DNA from 3 places in the Dryocola baronae genome. Region 3 is predicted to be linked to each of the others. Evidence: predicted binding sites of a transcription regulator. Region 3 holds the regulator's gene; each other region holds the start of a gene.

Evidence for each region. The regulator Fur, encoded in region 3, represses iron uptake genes when iron is present. The targets are predictions, from matches to a motif close to ATAATAATGAGAACNACTATCAA.
Region 1: the regulator Fur is predicted to act here: its motif matches at 3,301-3,323, upstream of bfd (bacterioferritin-associated ferredoxin).
Region 2: the regulator Fur is predicted to act here: its motif matches at 3,323-3,345, upstream of entS (enterobactin transporter EntS).

Annotation. Positions count from the first base shown of each region.
Region 1 is NZ_JBINNY010000001.1:4,614,234-4,620,590, reverse strand. Features, by position in the region: gene fusA (elongation factor G) at 1-1,953, shown strand, start outside; gene tuf (elongation factor Tu) at 2,023-3,207, shown strand; gene bfd (bacterioferritin-associated ferredoxin) at 3,358-3,552, shown strand; gene bfr (bacterioferritin) at 3,624-4,103, shown strand; gene ACSPHG_RS21885 (prepilin peptidase) at 4,140-4,904, opposite strand; gene ACSPHG_RS21880 (type II secretion system protein M) at 4,930-5,397, opposite strand; gene gspL (type II secretion system protein GspL) at 5,394-6,357, opposite strand, start outside.
Region 2 is NZ_JBINNY010000001.1:3,707,579-3,713,935, reverse strand. Features, by position in the region: gene ACSPHG_RS17665 (hypothetical protein) at 1-339, shown strand, start outside; gene fepC (iron-enterobactin ABC transporter ATP-binding protein) at 346-1,149, opposite strand; gene fepG (iron-enterobactin ABC transporter permease) at 1,146-2,138, opposite strand; gene fepD (Fe(3+)-siderophore ABC transporter permease) at 2,135-3,142, opposite strand; gene entS (enterobactin transporter EntS) at 3,414-4,655, shown strand; gene fepB (Fe2+-enterobactin ABC transporter substrate-binding protein) at 4,751-5,695, opposite strand; gene entC (isochorismate synthase EntC) at 5,978-6,357, shown strand, end outside.
Region 3 is NZ_JBINNY010000001.1:3,448,667-3,455,023, forward strand. Features, by position in the region: gene ybfF (esterase) at 1-556, shown strand, start outside; gene ybfE (LexA regulated protein) at 692-973, shown strand; gene fldA (flavodoxin FldA) at 1,155-1,685, shown strand; gene fur (ferric iron uptake transcriptional regulator) at 1,986-2,438, shown strand; gene chiQ (ChiQ/YbfN family lipoprotein) at 2,523-2,849, opposite strand; gene chiP (chitoporin ChiP) at 2,897-4,294, opposite strand; gene glnS (glutamine--tRNA ligase) at 4,754-6,357, opposite strand, start outside.

The sequences.
Region 1 (6,357 bases), 1.2 Mb from region 3:
CAGGAGCAGGAGCGTGGTATTACCATCACCTCCGCAGCGACTACCGCTTTCTGGTCTGGTATGGCTGGTCAGTTCGAACCACACCGCGTAAACATCATCGACACCCCAGGGCACGTTGACTTCACCATTGAAGTTGAACGTTCCATGCGTGTGCTCGACGGTGCGGTAATGGTTTACTGCGCAGTCGGTGGTGTTCAGCCACAGTCTGAGACCGTATGGCGTCAGGCTAACAAATATAAAGTTCCACGCATCGCGTTCGTTAACAAAATGGACCGCATGGGTGCTAACTTCCTGAAAGTTGTAGGCCAGATTGAAACTCGTCTGGGCGCAACTCCGGTTCCTCTGCAGCTGGCTATCGGCGCTGAAGAGAAATTTACCGGCGTTGTTGACCTGATCAAGATGAAAGCCATCAACTGGAACGATGCAGATGCAGGCGTTACCTTCGTTTACGAAGATATCCCAGCTGATATGCAGGAACTGGCTGAAGAATGGCGCCAGAAACTGGTTGAAGCAGCAGCTGAAGGCTCTGATGAGCTGATGGAGAAATTCTTCGGTGGTGAAGAACTGACTGAAGAAGAGATCAAAGCATCTCTGCGTAAGCGCGTTCTGAACAACGAAATCATCCTGGTTACCTGTGGTTCTGCATTTAAGAACAAAGGTGTTCAGGCGATGCTGGATGCAGTTATTGAATATCTGCCAGCACCGACTGACGTTACTGCGATTAACGGTATTCTGGACGATGGTAAAGACACTCCGGCTGTTCGTCACTCCGATGACAACGAGCCGTTTGCTGCGCTGGCGTTCAAAATTGCTACCGACCCATTCGTGGGTAACCTGACCTTCTTCCGCGTATACTCAGGCGTTGTTAACTCCGGTGACACCGTGTACAACCCGGTTAAGTCTGCTCGTGAGCGTCTGGGCCGTATCGTACAGATGCACGCTAACAAGCGTGAAGAAATCAAAGAAGTTCGTGCAGGTGACATTGCTGCGGCAATCGGTCTGAAAGACGTGACTACTGGTGACACTATGTGTGATCCAGACAACGTTATCATTCTGGAGCGTATGGAATTCCCTGAACCGGTTATCTCCATCGCCGTTGAGCCGAAAACCAAAGCTGACCAAGAAAAAATGGGTCTGGCTCTGGGCCGTCTGGCTAAAGAAGATCCATCATTCCGCGTATGGACTGATGAAGAGTCTAACCAGACCATCATCGCTGGTATGGGTGAACTGCACCTCGATATCATCGTTGACCGTATGAAACGTGAATTCAACGTTGAAGCAAACGTGGGTAAACCTCAGGTTGCTTACCGTGAAGCGATTCGTGCGAAAGTTACCGATGTTGAAGGTAAACACGCCAAGCAGTCTGGTGGTCGTGGTCAGTACGGTCATGTTGTTATCGACATGTACCCATTGGAGCCGGGCTCAAATCCGAAAGGTTACGAGTTCATCAACGACATTAAAGGTGGTGTAATTCCTGGTGAATACATCCCTGCTGTTGATAAAGGCATCCAGGAGCAGCTTAAGTCTGGTCCTCTGGCAGGTTACCCGGTAGTAGACCTCGGTGTGCGTCTGCACTTCGGTTCTTACCACGACGTTGACTCCTCCGAGCTGGCGTTTAAACTGGCCGCTTCTATTGCCTTTAAAGATGGCTTTAAGAAAGCGAAACCAGTTCTGCTTGAGCCTATCATGAAGGTTGAAGTTGAAACTCCGGAAGAGAACACCGGTGATGTTATCGGTGACCTTAGCCGTCGTCGTGGTCAGCTGAAAGGTCAGGAATCTAACGCTACTGGTGTTCAGATTCATGCTGAAGTTCCGTTGTCAGAAATGTTCGGATACGCAACTCAATTGCGTTCTCTGACCAAAGGTCGTGCATCTTACTCCATGGAATTCCTGAAGTATGATGATGCGCCGAACAACGTTGCTCAGGCCGTAATCGAAGCCCGTGGTAAATAAGCCAAGGCTTTTAAAACAATGATCCCGTGCTCTCCTTAAGAGGAGAGCACAACAGTAAGGAATATAGCCGTGTCTAAAGAAAAATTTGAACGTACAAAACCGCACGTTAACGTCGGCACAATCGGCCACGTTGACCATGGTAAAACTACCCTGACAGCTGCAATCACCACCGTTCTGGCTAAAACCTACGGCGGTTCTGCACGTGCATTCGACCAGATCGATAACGCGCCAGAAGAAAAAGCTCGTGGTATCACCATCAACACTTCCCACGTTGAATATGACACCCCGACTCGTCACTACGCGCACGTTGACTGCCCAGGGCACGCCGACTACGTTAAAAACATGATCACCGGTGCTGCTCAGATGGACGGCGCTATCCTGGTTGTTGCTGCGACTGATGGCCCTATGCCACAGACCCGTGAGCACATCCTGCTGGGTCGTCAGGTAGGCGTTCCTTTCATCATCGTGTTCCTGAACAAATGCGACATGGTTGATGACGAAGAGCTGCTGGAACTGGTAGAAATGGAAGTTCGTGAACTTCTGTCTCAGTACGATTTCCCGGGCGACGACACTCCAATCGTTCGCGGTTCTGCTCTGAAAGCGCTGGAAGGCGAAGCTGAGTGGGAAGCTAAGATTGTTGAACTGGCTGGCTACCTGGATTCTTACATCCCAGAACCAGAGCGTGCTATCGACAAGCCGTTCCTGCTGCCAATCGAAGACGTATTCTCCATCTCCGGCCGTGGTACTGTTGTTACCGGTCGTGTAGAGCGCGGTATCGTTAAAGTTGGTGAAGAAGTTGAAATCGTTGGTATCAAAGATACTGCGAAATCTACCTGTACCGGCGTTGAAATGTTCCGCAAACTGCTGGACGAAGGCCGTGCTGGTGAGAACGTTGGTGTTCTGCTGCGTGGTATCAAACGTGAAGAAATCGAACGTGGTCAGGTACTGGCTAAGCCAGGCTCTATCAAGCCACACACCAAGTTCGAATCTGAAGTTTATATCCTGTCCAAAGACGAAGGCGGCCGTCATACTCCGTTCTTCAAAGGCTACCGTCCACAGTTCTACTTCCGTACAACTGACGTGACTGGTACCATCGAACTGCCAGAAGGCGTTGAGATGGTAATGCCGGGCGACAACATCAAAATGGTTGTTACCCTGATCCACCCAATCGCAATGGACGACGGTCTGCGTTTCGCAATCCGCGAAGGCGGCCGTACTGTAGGCGCTGGTGTTGTTGCTAAAGTTATCGCTTAATCGCTGATATCTTTAAATTAAAAAAGAGCGCTCAGGCGCTCTTTTTTTTTACATTTTTTAACCGCTGAGAAGTGCGTCTGACATGCTTGTGCTATTGTAATCATAACTATTCTCATTTACACTTTGCGCAGATTTTGAACGGGAGTGCATATGTACGTTTGCTTGTGTAACGGTGTAAGTGATAAAAAAATTCGTCAGGCAGTGCGCCAGTTTCAGCCACAATCCTTTCAGCAGCTCCGCAAGTTTATTCCCGTTGGAAACCAATGCGGAAAGTGCATTCGCGCCGCGCGTGAGATCATGCAGGAAGAACTGCTGCAGATCCCGGAATTCAAAGAGATCGCTTAAGCCCGTCACTTTTTTTTGACTTACTCCGTGCTACATCTACGCTTCATGTAGTGGAAGCGGAGGGAGTTAAAATGAAAGGTGATATTAAGATAATAAATTATCTCAATAAATTATTGGGAAATGAGCTTGTCGCGATAAATCAGTATTTTCTCCATGCGAGAATGTTCAAGAACTGGGGCTTGATGCGCCTCAACAATGTTGAGTACCACGAATCCATCGATGAAATGAAGCACGCCGATAAGTATATCGAACGTATTTTATTTCTTGAGGGTATTCCTAACCTGCAGGACCTGGGCAAGCTTCACATTGGCGAAGATGTCGAAGAGATGCTGCAATCCGATCTTAATCTTGAACTTGAAGGGGCGAAAGATCTGCGTGAGGCGATAGCCTATGCAGATACCATCCACGATTACGCTAGTCGCGATATGATGATCCAAATCCTGGTGGAGGAAGAACACCATATTGACTGGCTTGAGACCGAACTCGATCTGATTTCCAAGATTGGTTTGCAGAACTACATTCAGTCGCAGATACGTGAAGAAGCGTCATGACATTGATCGACCTTTAAGAGAGGCGATCTGCCTCTCTTAATTCACCGTTAGCCAAGCCTGCCACACGAACATCCCCCAGCCAGCCAGCGCCAACCATGGGCCAAACGCAATTGCTTGTTCAATTCGCTTTCTGCGAGATAGAACGATGATAGCCAGCGAATAAACCAGACCCAGCAGTGACGCAAGCAGCAGAACGAGCGGGAGATTTTGCCAGCCGCACCACGCGCCTACGGCCGCCAGTAGTTTAAAGTCCCCGTAGCCCAGACCTTCACGCCCCGTGATCAGTTTGAATCCCCAAAAGACGCACCAGAGGCTGAGATACCCTGCAACGGCACCCAGGATCGCATCGGTGACCGGGGTGAATTGCGTAAACGTATTGAACAGCAGCCCAAGCCATAGCAGAGACAGCGTAAGTTTGTCGGGCAACAGCAGGGTGCGTAAGTCGATGATGCTCATTGCCATCGAAAACCAGAAGAAAAGCGCGACGCCTGCCGCAAGCTGTCCGGGTGGAAATACCCCTGCAATAGCAAGGAAACCAATCGCACATCCCACTTCCACCGCCGGATAAAGCCAGGGGATTTCTGTCTGGCAATGTCGGCACCGGCCTTTTAAACGCAGCCAGCTCAATAACGGAATATTGTCATACCAGCTTATGGTCCGTTTGCAGCAGGGGCAATGGGATCGTGGGACGAGCAGGTTGTAATCTGCGGCATTATCATCTGTTTCCTGGGCGATCATCACCGGCAGGCGGCAGATAACCACGTTCATAAAGCTACCCGTCAACAGGCCAGCCAGCAGCATCCAAATGAGCCAATAGGTATTGAGATCAGTCACTGAAACCCGCCTGCTTTAACACCAGCTTCTCAACCTTCACCCGGTTGTTGGCTTGAGCCGTTAACTTTAAATCGGCAGGATAGATCCCCTCATTATTTTTCAGGTCTTCGAGCCAGGCGATAAAAGGGGATAATTCGGTTTCTGTCAGAGAGACAGTCCAGGCCTGCTCTGAAGGCTGAAGCTGGATATTCAGTCCTGCGCGCTGCGCTGATTCGTTGATAACCTTATCAACAGAAACGGTGCGTTTTTTTGCTTTGGTTAAGCCAATATTCTGCGCTGAACTGTCCATGGCCTTCAGATTTCGCGAAAGAGTATGGTTTTCTCTGCCCTGTTTCTCGATGGCGTCATTAAGCGGGACGACAGCGCCATACCAATAAACGGCCACCAGCACTGCTGCCAGCATGATTTTTATGAGCAACTGCTCGCGGGGATTTTTGTTCTGCCACCAGCTCTTCATCATTTCATCTCCCCGGAAATACTGTAGCTTCCTTCACTTTGCGGATTAGGGCTCACCTGAAGCTGCAAGGGTTCTGCAAGCTGAGCTACCTGCTGATAATCGGCAGAGGTTACCTGTAGCTTCAGTGCGCCATCCTGTTGGCGATAGTCGAAAAGGTTGATTTGAATGTCGGGTAATGGAGTCAGATAGTCCTCAATACGCTTTAACTGCGTTAGCGCATCGGGGCGATAGTGCTTAACCTGCTGATCAAAATAGAATTTGAAGTTGTTATGCCTTTTTTCCTGCGGGAAAAATTGCTGATAGCGATTTTGCATCGCCATTTTCAGATCGCTTGTCTGGCTGCTGAGCTGCCAAAATATAATCCCTTTAACCAGCAGTACACACGCCAGCGCGCCAATACAGCACCCTATTGCGGTCTTACGTAGCCAGAGGGGCGCGGGTTTCGTCATCGGCTTTGCAATAAATTCACCGTGCAGCATATTGATTTCGAAGTGGGGTTGCTGAGCATCCATCGGCATGGAGCGAACCTCGGTTTCCGTCGACGCGACAGGAACAGGCGTGTCGCAATAAATTATGCCCGGCGCATGTGAAATCAGCAGCTGTCGAAACCAGCGTTCGTCAAGCTCGCAAAGCTGGTACCTCGCATTGCGCATCAGCCAGTATTCACCCTGTTTTTGTGCTGTCCAACTGGCTTCATGCCATGGCAGATTGTGGCCGTCGGGCTTAATTGCCGTAACGTTGAATCCTGCGGCTTGGGCGCTGGCCAGGTACTGCAGCAAAAGGTTTTTTTCCATGCCAACCACATGAAGCTGATTGTCCTCCTGCGCGATAACCGTCCAGTGAAAACTTTCCCCGTCGCCGGTTGTGGTTTCCTCGGCGAGCCAGCCGATGAGCTTTTGAGTTATTTTTTTTTGTCCGGCGGGCAGCGTTAGCTCACGGAAAATCAGTCGCGCAGGCGAAACC
Region 2 (6,357 bases), 260 kb from region 3:
CGTCGCGTGGAGCTGATTAGAGAGCGGGCAAAGAAAGCGGGGACCAACATCACCCATCTTTGCCGCGTATCCGGCGTGAGCCGTACCACGCCCGAACGCTGGGAAAAACGCGTCCCGAAGTCTATCGGCTTAATCGATCAGATGATGGCGGCGCTGGAAGAAATTGAGCGGAACAACGCGGCGCATGAACAGGCGCTGGAAAATCTGCCCCCGCGCGAGCGGCAGCGCCTGCAGGCAGAAGAGGAAGAAAGAAAGCGTGAGGAAGAGCGCGTGCGCCGCGAACGTCGTAACGAGCAGCGGCGTCTTAGCAGGCAAAAAAGCAAAAGCGACGGTTCTTAGGCGAGGCTAGCGGGATTTCCCCAGCGGTACCACCAGCGGCGTGTGGGCGACCGGATCTTCAATAATCATGCAGCGCAGGCCGTAAATTGCCTCGATCAGTTCAGGGGTGACGATATCCACCGGCGCGCCTTCCGCCACGATTTTGCCGTCGCGCAGGGCAATCAGGTGCGTGGCGTAGCGGCAGGCCTGGTTGAGGTCGTGCAGCACCGCGGCAAGCGTGTAGCCCTGCTCCTGATTCAGCTCGCGCAGCAGCTCCAGCAGGTCGATCTGGTGGCTGATATCAAGCCAGGTGGTCGGCTCGTCGAGCAGCATGATGGCGGTTTCCTGCGCCAGCACCATGGCGATCCACGCCCGCTGGCGCTGTCCGCCCGACAGCGTGTCCACCGGCTGGTCGGCCAAATCTTCGATTTTCGTTGCCTTCATGGCGCGGGCCACCGCCCGGCTGTCCTCTTCGCGCCAGCGGGTAAACATCGGCTGGTGCGGGTAGCGCCCGCGCGCCACCAGTTCCGCCACGCTGATATCCCCCGGCGCGCTGGCGTTCTGCGCCAGCAGGCCCACGCGGCGGGCGACTTCCTTAGTGGCGAAGGTGTGGATCTCGTTGCCATCCAGCCAGACGTTGCCCGCCGTCGGCTTCATCAGGCGGCTTAGCGTGCGCAGCAGGGTCGATTTGCCGCAGCCGTTGGGGCCGATAATGGCGGTGAATTTCCCGTCGGGAATGGCGACCGTCAGGCCTTCGGCGACCACGTGATTGCCGTATCCCAGCGTAAGATTTTCGCCGTGCAGGCGCGACGGAGTGGATAGCTGGCTCATTTCTTACGGGACTCCTGGATCAACAACGCAATAAGGTAGATGCCGCCGAGGCTCACGGTGACGACGCCAACCGGCAGCTGGTAAGGCATAAACAGATGCTGGGCGCACAGGTCGGCGGCGAGCAGCAGCGTCGCGCCGCACAGGGCCGACTGCACAAGTCCCCAGCGCGTGGTGCCGGTGATGCGGCGGGCGATGTGCGGGGCAACGAGGGCGACAAACGAAATTGGCCCGGCCAGCGCGGTTGCGGTGGCGGTAAGGACAACGCCCACCAGCATCAGCATCAGGCGCGAACGCTCGACGGGAACGCCCAGCGCGCACGCGCTGTCATCGCCCATCTCCAGCAGCCGCATACGGCGTACCAGCAGGCCAGCGCCCGCCAGCGCCAGCAGCATCAGCGGCACGGCGGGCAGCATTTTCGCCCACGTCAGGCCGTTAAGCGAACCGGCGTTCCACACCCCGGCGGAGAGCGCGGTCTCAAGCGAGGCGTAAAGCAAAAGCCAGGTGTTAAACGCTACCAGCATGGCGCGCACGCCGATGCCGATGATAATCAGGCGGAAGGTTTCGATGCCGTTGCGCCAGGCGAGCAGCCAGACTACCAGCGACGTGACGATGCCGCCCGCCATGGCCGCCGCGGCGATGGCGCTTTGCTGCTGGCCGAAGAGCACCATGGCGATCAGCACGCCGCTCCACGCGCCGGTGTTGAAGCCCATCACGTCCGGGCTGCCGAGCGGGTTACGCATCAGCGACTGGAAGATCGCGCCGCTCACGCCGAGTGCTGCACCGATCAGCAGCGCCATCAGCACGCGCGGCAGACGCCATTCGACGACCACCAGGGACACGTTGCGCGGCGCGTAGCCGAACAGCGCTTCGATGACCTGGCCTGCGGAGAGCGGCAGCACGCCGCTGCCGAGGCTCCAGACGCCCAGCGCCGCGCTTATCGCCATCATCAGCAGGCACATGGTAATCAGGCGAGGGGAAAGGCGATTCATAGTCCTGCCCCCTTGCGGCTGCGGCGCACCAGATAAATCAGCATCGGCGCGCCGATAAACGCGCTGACCACCGACACGCGCAGTTCGCCCGGCACCAGCAGGCGGCCAACGATATCGGCCAGCAGCAGCAGCGAAGGCGTGGCGAGAAGCGTCACCGGCAGCGACCAGCGGTGGTCGGCACCCACCAGCCAGCGCGCCAGGTGCGGCATCATCAGGCCGATAAACGCAATCGGGCCAACCGCCGCCGTGGCGCTCCCGCACAGCAGGGTAATGGCTATCAGGCCGAAGAGCTGGGTGCGCGCGACCCTGCTGCCGAGCGCGGTGGCGGTGTCGTTGCCCATGCTCAGGCTGTTCAGCGAGCGGCTTAGCGCGAGCGCAATCGCGCAGCCTATCAGCACGGGGGCGAGGACGATCTTCAGGGTGGACAGGGTGCGGATATCGAGCGTTCCGGCCTGCCAGTAGCGCAGCTGATCGTAAACGACCGGGTTGAGCAGGGCGATGCCGCTGCTAAGCCCTTCAAGCACGGCGGCAAGCGCGACGCCCGCAAGCGTCAGCCTGACCGGGCTAAGCTGCCCGCCGCCCTGGCTACCGGTAAAGGCCACGACCAGCGCCGCGATAAGCGAACCGGCAAACGCCATGCCGAGCATCGAAAAAGGTGACGTCAGCCCCCACAGCGCCGCGCCCAGCACGATAGCGAAGCTCGCTCCGGCGTTGACGCCAAGCAGGCCGGGGTCGGCAAGGGGGTTACGGGTGAGGGTTTGCATCAGCGCGCCGGCAAGGCCAAGCGCGCCGCCGGCAAGAATACCGGCCAGGGTGCGGGGAACGCGCGCGTCGAGCACGATGATGCAGTCCGCGCTCTGGCACTGTCCGCCAAAGGCATCCATCACCACGCTGACGGGTAAGGACTTTGCGCCCAACAACAGGCTGAGAGTAGCCATTAAACACAGCAAAACTAACAGGATCAGCAAAACAAAGGGGCGTGCTGATAACCGGGAACACGACATGACTTCTTCCTGATAACGGTCAACGCGGTGGATGGCACTTCGTTTATCCACCCTACAACTTCGATTCGCTGGGGCGGACAACCACGGCGTCCGGCCACTCAACAATACCGAATCCGTAGGTCGGGTAAGCGTAGCGCCACCCGACATCGCCAACGTGTGGAATCATTCCACATAAACCGAATGATAGTTATTATCATTATCACTCTTATTTGTTTATGTTAGCATGAGCCGCCTCGCACCCGAAAAGAAAAATTCGCTTTAAGGTCATGTAATGAACCGCAATTCTCTGTTGTTAAATCTCAGCCTGCTCAAGACGCATCCCGCCTTTCGCGCCGTGTTTCTCGCCCGTTTTATCTCGATTGTCTCGCTCGGCCTGCTGGGCGTTGCCGTGCCGGTGCAAATCCAGGCGCTGACCGGCTCTTCGCTCCAGGTTGGGCTTGCGGTGACGCTGACCGGTGCCTCCATGTTTATCGGGCTGATGATGGGCGGGGTGCTGGCCGACAGGCACGAGCGCCGCCGCCTGATTCTGCTGGCGCGCTCGACCTGCGGAATCGGCTTTATCGGCCTGACCATCAACGCCGCGCTGCCCGAACCTTCGCTCGCCGCCATTTATCTGCTCGGCGTGTGGGACGGCTTCTTCGGCGCGATTGGCGTCACCGCGCTGCTGGCCGCCACGCCCGCGCTGGTTGGCCGTGAAAATCTGATGCAGGCCGGTGCCATCACCATGCTAACGGTGCGCCTTGGCTCGGTTATTTCACCAATGATAGGCGGCGGGCTTCTGGCCTCCGGCGGCGTGGTGTGGAACTACGGGCTTGCCTCCGTCGGCACCTTCGTGACCCTGATTCCGCTGCTGAGCCTGCCGCAGCTTCCGCCGCCGCCGCAGGCGCGGGAAAACCCTCTGCTTTCCCTGCTTAACGGGCTGCGTTTCCTGGTGAGCCACCCGATTATCGGCGGCATCGCGCTGGTCGGCGCGCTGCTCACCATGGCGACCGCCGTGCGCGTGCTGTACCCGGCGCTGGCGGGCCACTGGCAGATGAGCGCCGCGCAAATCGGCCTGATGTACGCCGCCGTGCCGCTGGGCGCGGCGATTGGCGCCTTGACCAGCGGCCGCATCGCCCATCACGCCCGTCCCGGCGTAATCATGCTGGCGAGCGGCATCGTATCGTTTATCTGCATCGGGCTGTTTAGCCTGATGCCGTTCTGGGGGCTGGGGCTTGCGTGCCTCGCGCTGTTTGGCTACCTCAGCGCCATCAGCTCGCTGCTGCAATACACGCTGATTCAGACGCTAACCCCGGACGGCATGCTGGGCAGAATCAACGGCCTGTGGACGGCGCAGAACGTCACGGGCGACGCCATTGGCGCAGCGATATTGGGCGGCATGACGGTGGCGATGACGCCGGTTGCGGCGGCAAGTTCGGGCGGGCTGGTGTTGGCGCTTATCGGCGTGGTGCTGGCGCTGGTGCTGGTGCAGCTGCGGCGGTATCAGCAGCCGGAGCCGGTTGAAGCTGTTTAAATTATCGTCGGGTGGCGGCTAACGCCTTACCCGACCTACGACTCCGGATGATTTGTAGGTCGGGCAAGCGCAGCGCCACCCGACATACGGCAACTCTACCTGTCGCCAAAAATCTTCACCATATGCGCCAGAATCTGCGTCGCGCTGTAGTAATCAAGGCGGAAGGTTTCGGTGCCGAGCGGGTAAACGCGCTGATTTTTCACCGCTGGCAGATGCGCCAGCAGCGGGTTGCTTTGCAGCGCGGCGGCGTCCTTCTCGTCGTTGGCGAACAGGAACAGGCTCTCGCCGTTCAGGCCCGCCGCGAGGTTTTCACCGCCAAGCTGCAGGATATCGTGGCGTTTGCCCATGCTCTGGCTGGTGTGGATTGAAGGCGGCACGGCGGCGAGCGTAAAGCCCAGCTGCTCAAGCATTTTTCCCTGCGCCGACTCGCGCGTCCACAGGTTGGCGGAGCGGGACGCCGGGCTGTAAACCAGCGCGGTCACCGGCTGCGGCGGCAGGGTAATGCGTTTTTTGGCTTCGGCAAGCTGCTTGTCAAAGCTGGTGATACGGTCTGCGGCCTGCTTTTCTTGGCCGGTGATGGTGCCGAGCTGCTTGAGGACGTCCTGCCAGCTCTTGTCGTCGTAGTTGATAACCAGCGTCGGGGCGATGGCGGAAAGCTGGTCGTAAAGGGCGAGGGCGGAATCGCCGCCGGTTGCGCTGATAAGAATCAGATCCGGCATTTGCGCGGCCACGGCCTCGGCGCTCGGCTCGCCGATGTACAGGCGCTGAATTTTGCGTTCCTGGGCGATTTTCCCCCACTGGCGCATATAGCCCTGCTCGTCCGCCACGCGGTTACCCGGCGTCGTTGCGCCGCTGGCAACGACCGGCGCATCGATGGCCAGCAGCGAGCCGGTAAGCGTTACGCTTGTGGAAACGATGCGCTGCGGAGCCTGCTCAAGCGTGTGGGTGCCGCGGCTGTCGGTGACCTGGCGCGGCCAGTCGGCGGCGTGGGCAAGGCTGCAAAGACCGAGAAGAAGAAGTGCGGAAAATCTGATTTTCACGGGGTGACATCCTGTTGAAGTTGAACGCTAAAGGTGGATGGCGCTGCGCTTATCCACCCTACAAAATTGTTGAAGTCGGGCGCTTATGGTGGATGGCGCTTACGCTTTTCCACCCTACAAAACCGGTATGGCGTAGGTCGGATAAGCGCAGGCCGCTATCCGACTCGTCAAGTCGCTGCGGCACAAATGTTGACAGCGCGAACGTTTCTCTTTAGGTTACCAGCCCGAAATACAAATGATAATTATTATTAATATCCTTTATCATTTTTTAACGGAGGACGCATGGATACGTTACTGGCAGAGGAAACAGAGAAAAAGCGGCTAACCCATTGTGAGGATAGCTTTTTCTTTATGTCTCCTTATCGGAGTTTCGCCACCAGAGGCTGCTTTGCGCGTCTTGACTGCCCGGCCGTTGATGGTGCAAACATTCACGGCAATTTGCAAACCCAGCTGCGCGATGCCTTTGACCGCGCCAGAAAGCAGGGCATAGAAAAGCCCGTCGTGGTCGGTGCGATCCCGTTCGACCCAAGCCTGCCGTCGGCGCTGTTTATTCCCGAAAGCTGGCAGACGTTTTCCCGCCCGCAGCGCCTGCAGGAAGCGAGCCAGCACAAAGCGGCGACGCAGCCGGGCATTGCCGCCCGCAGAGCTATCCCCGAGCAGGA
Region 3 (6,357 bases):
GCTTGATGAATATGGTTTTGAGAAAGCAATAATCATCGGGCATTCGATGGGCGGCAAGGTGGCGATGGCGTTAACGGCCATTGCGCCGCAGCGGATCGACAAACTGGTGATGATCGACATCGCGCCCGTTGACTATCAGGTGCGCCGTCACGACGAGATTTTTGCCGCGATTAACGCCGTGAGCGAGGCCGGTGCCAAAACGCGCCAGCAGGCCGCCGTTTTGATGCGCGAGCATATAAAGGAAGAAGGCGTAATCCAGTTCCTGCTAAAGTCCTTTGCCGACGGCGAGTGGAAATTCAACGTGCCGGTACTGTGGCAGCAATACGAAAAGATCGTCGGCTGGCAAACTATTCCGGCCTGGGATCACCCTGCGCTGTTTATCCGCGGCGGCGCATCACCTTATGTCGATGAAACGCACCGGGATGCGCTATTGGAGCAGTTTCCACAGGCCCGTGCTCACGTGGTCGCGGGCGCAGGACACTGGGTTCACGCCGAGAAACCTGAAGCCGTTTTACGCGCCATTCATCGTTTTATTGATGATTCCTCGGCAAACTGATTAAAAACAGACCGACTGGCCGCAAGAAGTGGCTAACGCGTTGGCGCGCCGTACATGCTGATGTATGATGGCGCGCTTAAATGCGACCTGAGCACTCTGCTCGCAGCATCCGAATTTCCTGTCAGTACTCTAATCATGGCAAAAGAACAAACGGACCGTACTACATTAGATCTGTTCGCGGACGAGCGTCGCCCGGGGCGGCCAAAAACCAATCCGCTTACGCGTGACGAGCAGCTGCGCATCAATAAGCGCAACCAGCTCAAACGCGATAAAGTACGCGGCCTGAAACGAGTAGAGCTAAAACTCAACAACGAAGCGGTAGATGCGCTTAATCATCTTGCTGAAGCCAGAAACATCAGCCGCAGCGAACTGATTGAAGAGATGTTGCTAGCGCAGCTAAAACAACACCTCAGCTGATCTTCTGCCTTCCATCCCTAACATTAAGTGAAAAGTGGGCGCGAATTGCGCCGTCATGTTGCAGTCTGTGCACAACGCTATGATAGCTGTTTCCGCACTGTAAGCTGTTCTGCTATGATTGCCCTATCTGTGGGCAACATTCAGCCACCATACCATTAAGTTTCAAGAGGTTATTTTACTCATGGCAATCGTAGGCATTTTCTTCGGCAGCGACACCGGTAACACCGAAAACATCGCAAAAATGATCCAAAAGCAGCTCGGTAAAGACGTGGCTGAAGTGCGCGACATTGCGAAGAGCAGCAAAGAAGACCTGGAAGGCTTCGACATTCTGCTGCTCGGTATCCCGACCTGGTACTACGGCGAAGCGCAGTGCGACTGGGATGACTTCTTCCCTACGCTTGAAGAAGTGGATTTCAACGGCAAACTGGTTGCGCTGTTTGGCTGCGGCGATCAGGAAGATTACGCAGAATATTTCTGTGATGCGCTCGGCACCATCCGCGACATCATCGAACCACGCGGCGCGGCGATTGTCGGCCACTGGCCTACTGCGGGCTACCACTTCGAAGCGTCCAAAGGTTTGGCAGACGACGACCACTTCGTAGGCCTTGCTATCGATGAAGACCGCCAGCCGGAACTGACCGCAGAGCGTGTTGAGAAATGGACAAAGCAGGTTGCTGAAGAGCTGAATCTGGCTGACATCATTAGCGCCTGATGCACTAGGGCGCAAGCAAATCACTTGCGCCTTATTGATAGGTATTATCAATGAAAATAATTGCTACAATTTTGTAACTTTTTTGTCTATCCCTGTACAATATCCCACAGGTCACCTTTGCTAGCCTGCCAGCAAACGGCGACTCCGCCACGATTTTTTAGCTGTGTTATGCTTCATACTTGCAGTTTCTATTTAGACGTGGCTGTACTATACCCACATGAGTTGGGTATATAATGAGACGCATTCACTTAACGCTCAAATGAGTTCGAGCAAAACGTTAAGCAACAGGACAATTTCCGCATGACTGACAACAATACTGCACTTAAGAAAGCCGGCCTGAAAGTCACGCTTCCACGATTAAAAATCCTTGAAGTGTTACAGGAACCGGTAAACCATCATGTCAGTGCGGAAGACTTATACAAGCGTCTGATTGATATGGGTGAAGAGATTGGTCTGGCGACGGTTTACCGCGTACTGAACCAGTTTGATGACGCAGGTATCGTTACCCGTCATAACTTCGAAGGTGGCAAGTCAGTCTTTGAACTGACCCAGCAGCACCATCACGATCACCTGATATGCCTGGACTGCGGCAAGGTTATTGAATTCAGCGATGACTCAATTGAAGCCCGCCAGCGTGAAATCGCCTCCCGTCATGGTATTCGTCTGACCAACCACAGTCTGTACCTTTACGGCCACTGCGCCGAAGGCGACTGCCGCACCGACGAAAACGCTCACGAAATCAGCGAAAAGTAATCCGCATACTGCCTTCCCTTTCGGGGGAAGACAAACAAAAAAACCGGTGATTAACTCACCGGTTTTTTTATGCCCCAAGTAACCTTACTTGTTGTTACTGCGGATCTCCTGCCAGATTTTATCGCACTTGGCTTTCACGGCCTGGTCGTTGCCCGTTTGGGTTGCCTGGATGCAGTTTTGGTAGTCCAGCGTGCGCACCGTCTCTTTCTGTGCAAATTCCTGATGCTTCTTGTCTTTCGCCAGCTCGTTGAGCATATTCTGGCAGCCCTTAACTTTGTCCGGGTTTCCTTCAGCACTGTTGATGCAGGCGCTGTAATCCTGCTTAAGCTGGGAGTCTTCCGGTGCCGTTTGTGGCTGCGCGCATGCCGTTAAGCCTAAAGCCATCGCGGCCATCAATATTACTTTTTTCATGCTCGATATCCTTAAGAAGACCGGGCAACGTAGCGCCCGGCGTCAAATCAGAAGATGGTGAACGGTGCGATAACGATGAACTTGACGTCGCGCTCATCCTGGAAGATGTTGCCGTAACCGCCGCCCCAGCTTGGGATATCGGAATGGTTGTCGTACTGAGTAAAGTGCAGTTTGAACAGCGTACCTTTCGCGCGGCCGTCCTGCACGGTGTACAGGGCGTCAAGACTGTAAGAGGACTCTTTCAGGCGACGGTCTGCATCGTAGTAGCCATCGGTCGTTGGGGTAGAGCTTGGTTTCGCATCCCAGGCATAAACGTAAGATGCGCCTACCGCCCAGCCAGCCAGGTTCCAGTTGCTAAGGTCATACATTGCGCCTGCGAATACCGCTTTTTCGCCGTTGGCGTTGAAGTCGGAGCGGTTATCCCACCACACGTCAAGACGACCGTTGGAGGAGGCGTAGGTTGGGGTCATACGCTGCAGGAAGTAGCCCTGCTGGCCGTCCGCCTTAACCATAGTTCCTTCTAAGCGCAGATCGACCTGGCCGATTTTGTAGCCAAGGGTCAGCGCCTGCAGCCACGCGGTGCCGTCGTAAATATCGTTCACGCCGCCGTTGGAGACTTTGTCCCGCGTACCGTAGAACTGATAGCTGGTGGTCAGAGGGCTGCCAGCGATATCAAACTTGTAGCTTGCTTTAGTGAAGTACTGGTCAATGTAGCCCTGCGCCTGACCGAATGCGGCTTCCAGCACCAGGTCATTTTTAAAGTCGTACTTCGCGCCAACGGAATGCAGGTAATCAACCTTGGTGTTCTTATCGTTCTGATAGAACTTATCCATTTCGAGGTGCCATGGGGATTTATATTCGTTAGTCCACATATAGGAGAAACTTAATGCGCCCGCGTCACCATAATCGAAGTTAGCCCCAGCTTCAGCCCCTTGATAGGTACCCGGCATAAAGCTCCAGTGCGGAGCTAATAAAGTCTGGCCGGTCGGCTGAATGTAGCCTGCGCGAGCCCAAACTGGACCGTATTTAAATTTTGCTGCGGCTTTATAAAGACTAATTCCACTCTTATCCCCGGAATAATCTTCGTCATAGGCTTTGTTTTTTGAAGAGAATGCAATTTCGTTCGGGTGACCGCTGTCGCCGTTCTCCGCCATTTCAATCGCGGTAAATGCCGCAATATCTAAACCGAACATGTCGGCCGCATAGCCAGACTGGAAGTCTAAGTTGGCGTTCCAGGTTGAGTGGGAAAGGTTGGTTTCGTATTTGTTAGTGTTTACATCTTTACGATCGCGCTCACGCTGCCAGTAATAAATACCGCCGGTAAGCGTTGAATCATCAATGAAGCCCGCACCCACTGCCTGTGGAACAACAACAATGCCTGACAGAGCTGTGACACCTGCAATTGCAAGCGCCAGCGCACTACGTTTGCCACTAAACGTACGCATATTGAAATCCTCTTTGACGTATAAATAATCACCCGGTGTTAAAGCACCTGACGGCGAAAAAAATTAAAATGCCTTACGGCCAATAGCGGTCATGAATATTTCCCGCATCACTGCTGTGCTTAAGACTATTTTTCGCGACGCGAATTATCAACGACTTTATCAGAGAGAATTCCCATATTATGACGAAGTGCACATAATCTATGAGTATTTGTAACAATTTGCTTTAGCAGCGTTTTATGCCATTAAATTAAAAATATTGAGCATAATCACGCAAATGAAAGCGCTCTCACGCTGGGTAATGAGAACCTTTCAACTTAGTGGTCAATAGCGGAGGATTATTACCAACGCAACAATGCGGCATTAATTCGCTTTAAAAATGTTCACAAACTTTTAACCAGCTGAACAATAAGCGAAAAAAAACGCCGCGTAAGGCGGCGTTCTTATTATCAGGCGAATGTATTAATCGCCGATTTTTGCCCATGTGTCACGCAGGCCAACGGTGCGGTTGAACACCAGTTTGGTAGCGGTTGCATAGCGGCTGTCGAGGCAGAAATAACCTTCGCGCTCAAACTGGTAGGCTTTGCCTTTTTCTGCATTTTGCAGGCTTGGCTCAACAAAACCCTGTTTGATAATCAGAGATTCCGGATTGATGGTCGCGAGGAAATCTTCCGCAGCGCCAGGGTTTGCGACGCTGAACAGACGGTCGTAGAGACGAATCTCTACCGGCAGCGCGTGAGCCGCGCTTACCCAGTGAATCACGCCCTTAACTTTACGGCCATCCGCCGGGTCTTTACTCAGCGTTTCCGGGTCGTAGGTGCAGTGCAGCGTGGTGATATTGCCTTCCGCATCTTTTTCTACGCGTTCAGCTTTGATCACGTAAGCGTTGCGCAGGCGAACTTCTTTGCCCAGCACCAGACGCTTGTACTGCTTGTTCGCTTCTTCGCGGAAGTCGGCACGGTCGATGTAGATCTCGCCGCTGAACGGCACCTGACGGCTGCCCATTTCGGGCTTGTTAGGATGATTTGGCATGGTGACCATCTCTTCCTCGCCCTGCGGATAGTTTTCGATAATAACCTTCACCGGATCCAGCACGGCCATCGCGCGCGGTGCGTTCTCATTCAGGTCGTCACGAATGCAGGATTCCAGGGAAGCCATTTCCACCGTGTTGTCCTGCTTGGTCACGCCAATGCGCTTGCAGAACTCACGAATAGACGCTGCGGTGTAACCACGGCGACGCAGACCGGAGATAGTCGGCATACGTGGGTCGTCCCAGCCTTCTACGATCTTCTCGGTAACCAGCAGGTTAAGCTTGCGCTTGGACATGATGGCGTATTCGAGATTCAGGCGTGAGAACTCGTACTGACGCGGATGAGCCGGAATGGTGATGTTATCTAACACCCAGTCGTACAGGCGACGGTTATCCTGGAATTCCAGCGTACACAGCGAGTGCGTAATACCTTCCAGCGCATCGGAAATGCAGTGGGTGAAGTCATACATCGGGTAGATGCACCACTTGCTGCCCGTCTGGTGGTGGTCGGCAAATTTGATACGGTAAATAACCGGATCGCGCATCACGATGAAAGGTGATGCCATGTCGATTTTTGCACGCAGGCAGGCGGTGCCTTCGGCAAATTCGCCGTTACGCATTTTCTCGAACAGCGCGAGGTTTTCCTCAACGCTACGATCGCGATACGGGCTGTTTTTGCCTGGAGCAGTTAGCGACCCGCGATATTCGCGGATTTGCTCTGGGGTCAGCTCGTCGACATACGCGAGGCCTTTACCGATCAGTTCAACAGCATAGTTAAACAGCTGGTCGAAGTAATCAGAGGAATAGCGCACGTTGCCAGACCAGTGGAAGCCCAGCCATTCGACGTCGTGCTTAATGGACTCGACGTATTCGATGTCTTCTTTTACCGGGTTGGTGTCATCGAAACGCAGATTGCACTGCCCCTGGTAATCCTGTGCGATACCAAAGTTCAGACAGATAGATTTTGCATGGCCGATGTGCAGATAGCCGTTTGGCTCCGGCGGAAAACGAGTGCAGATACGGTCATGCTTACCAT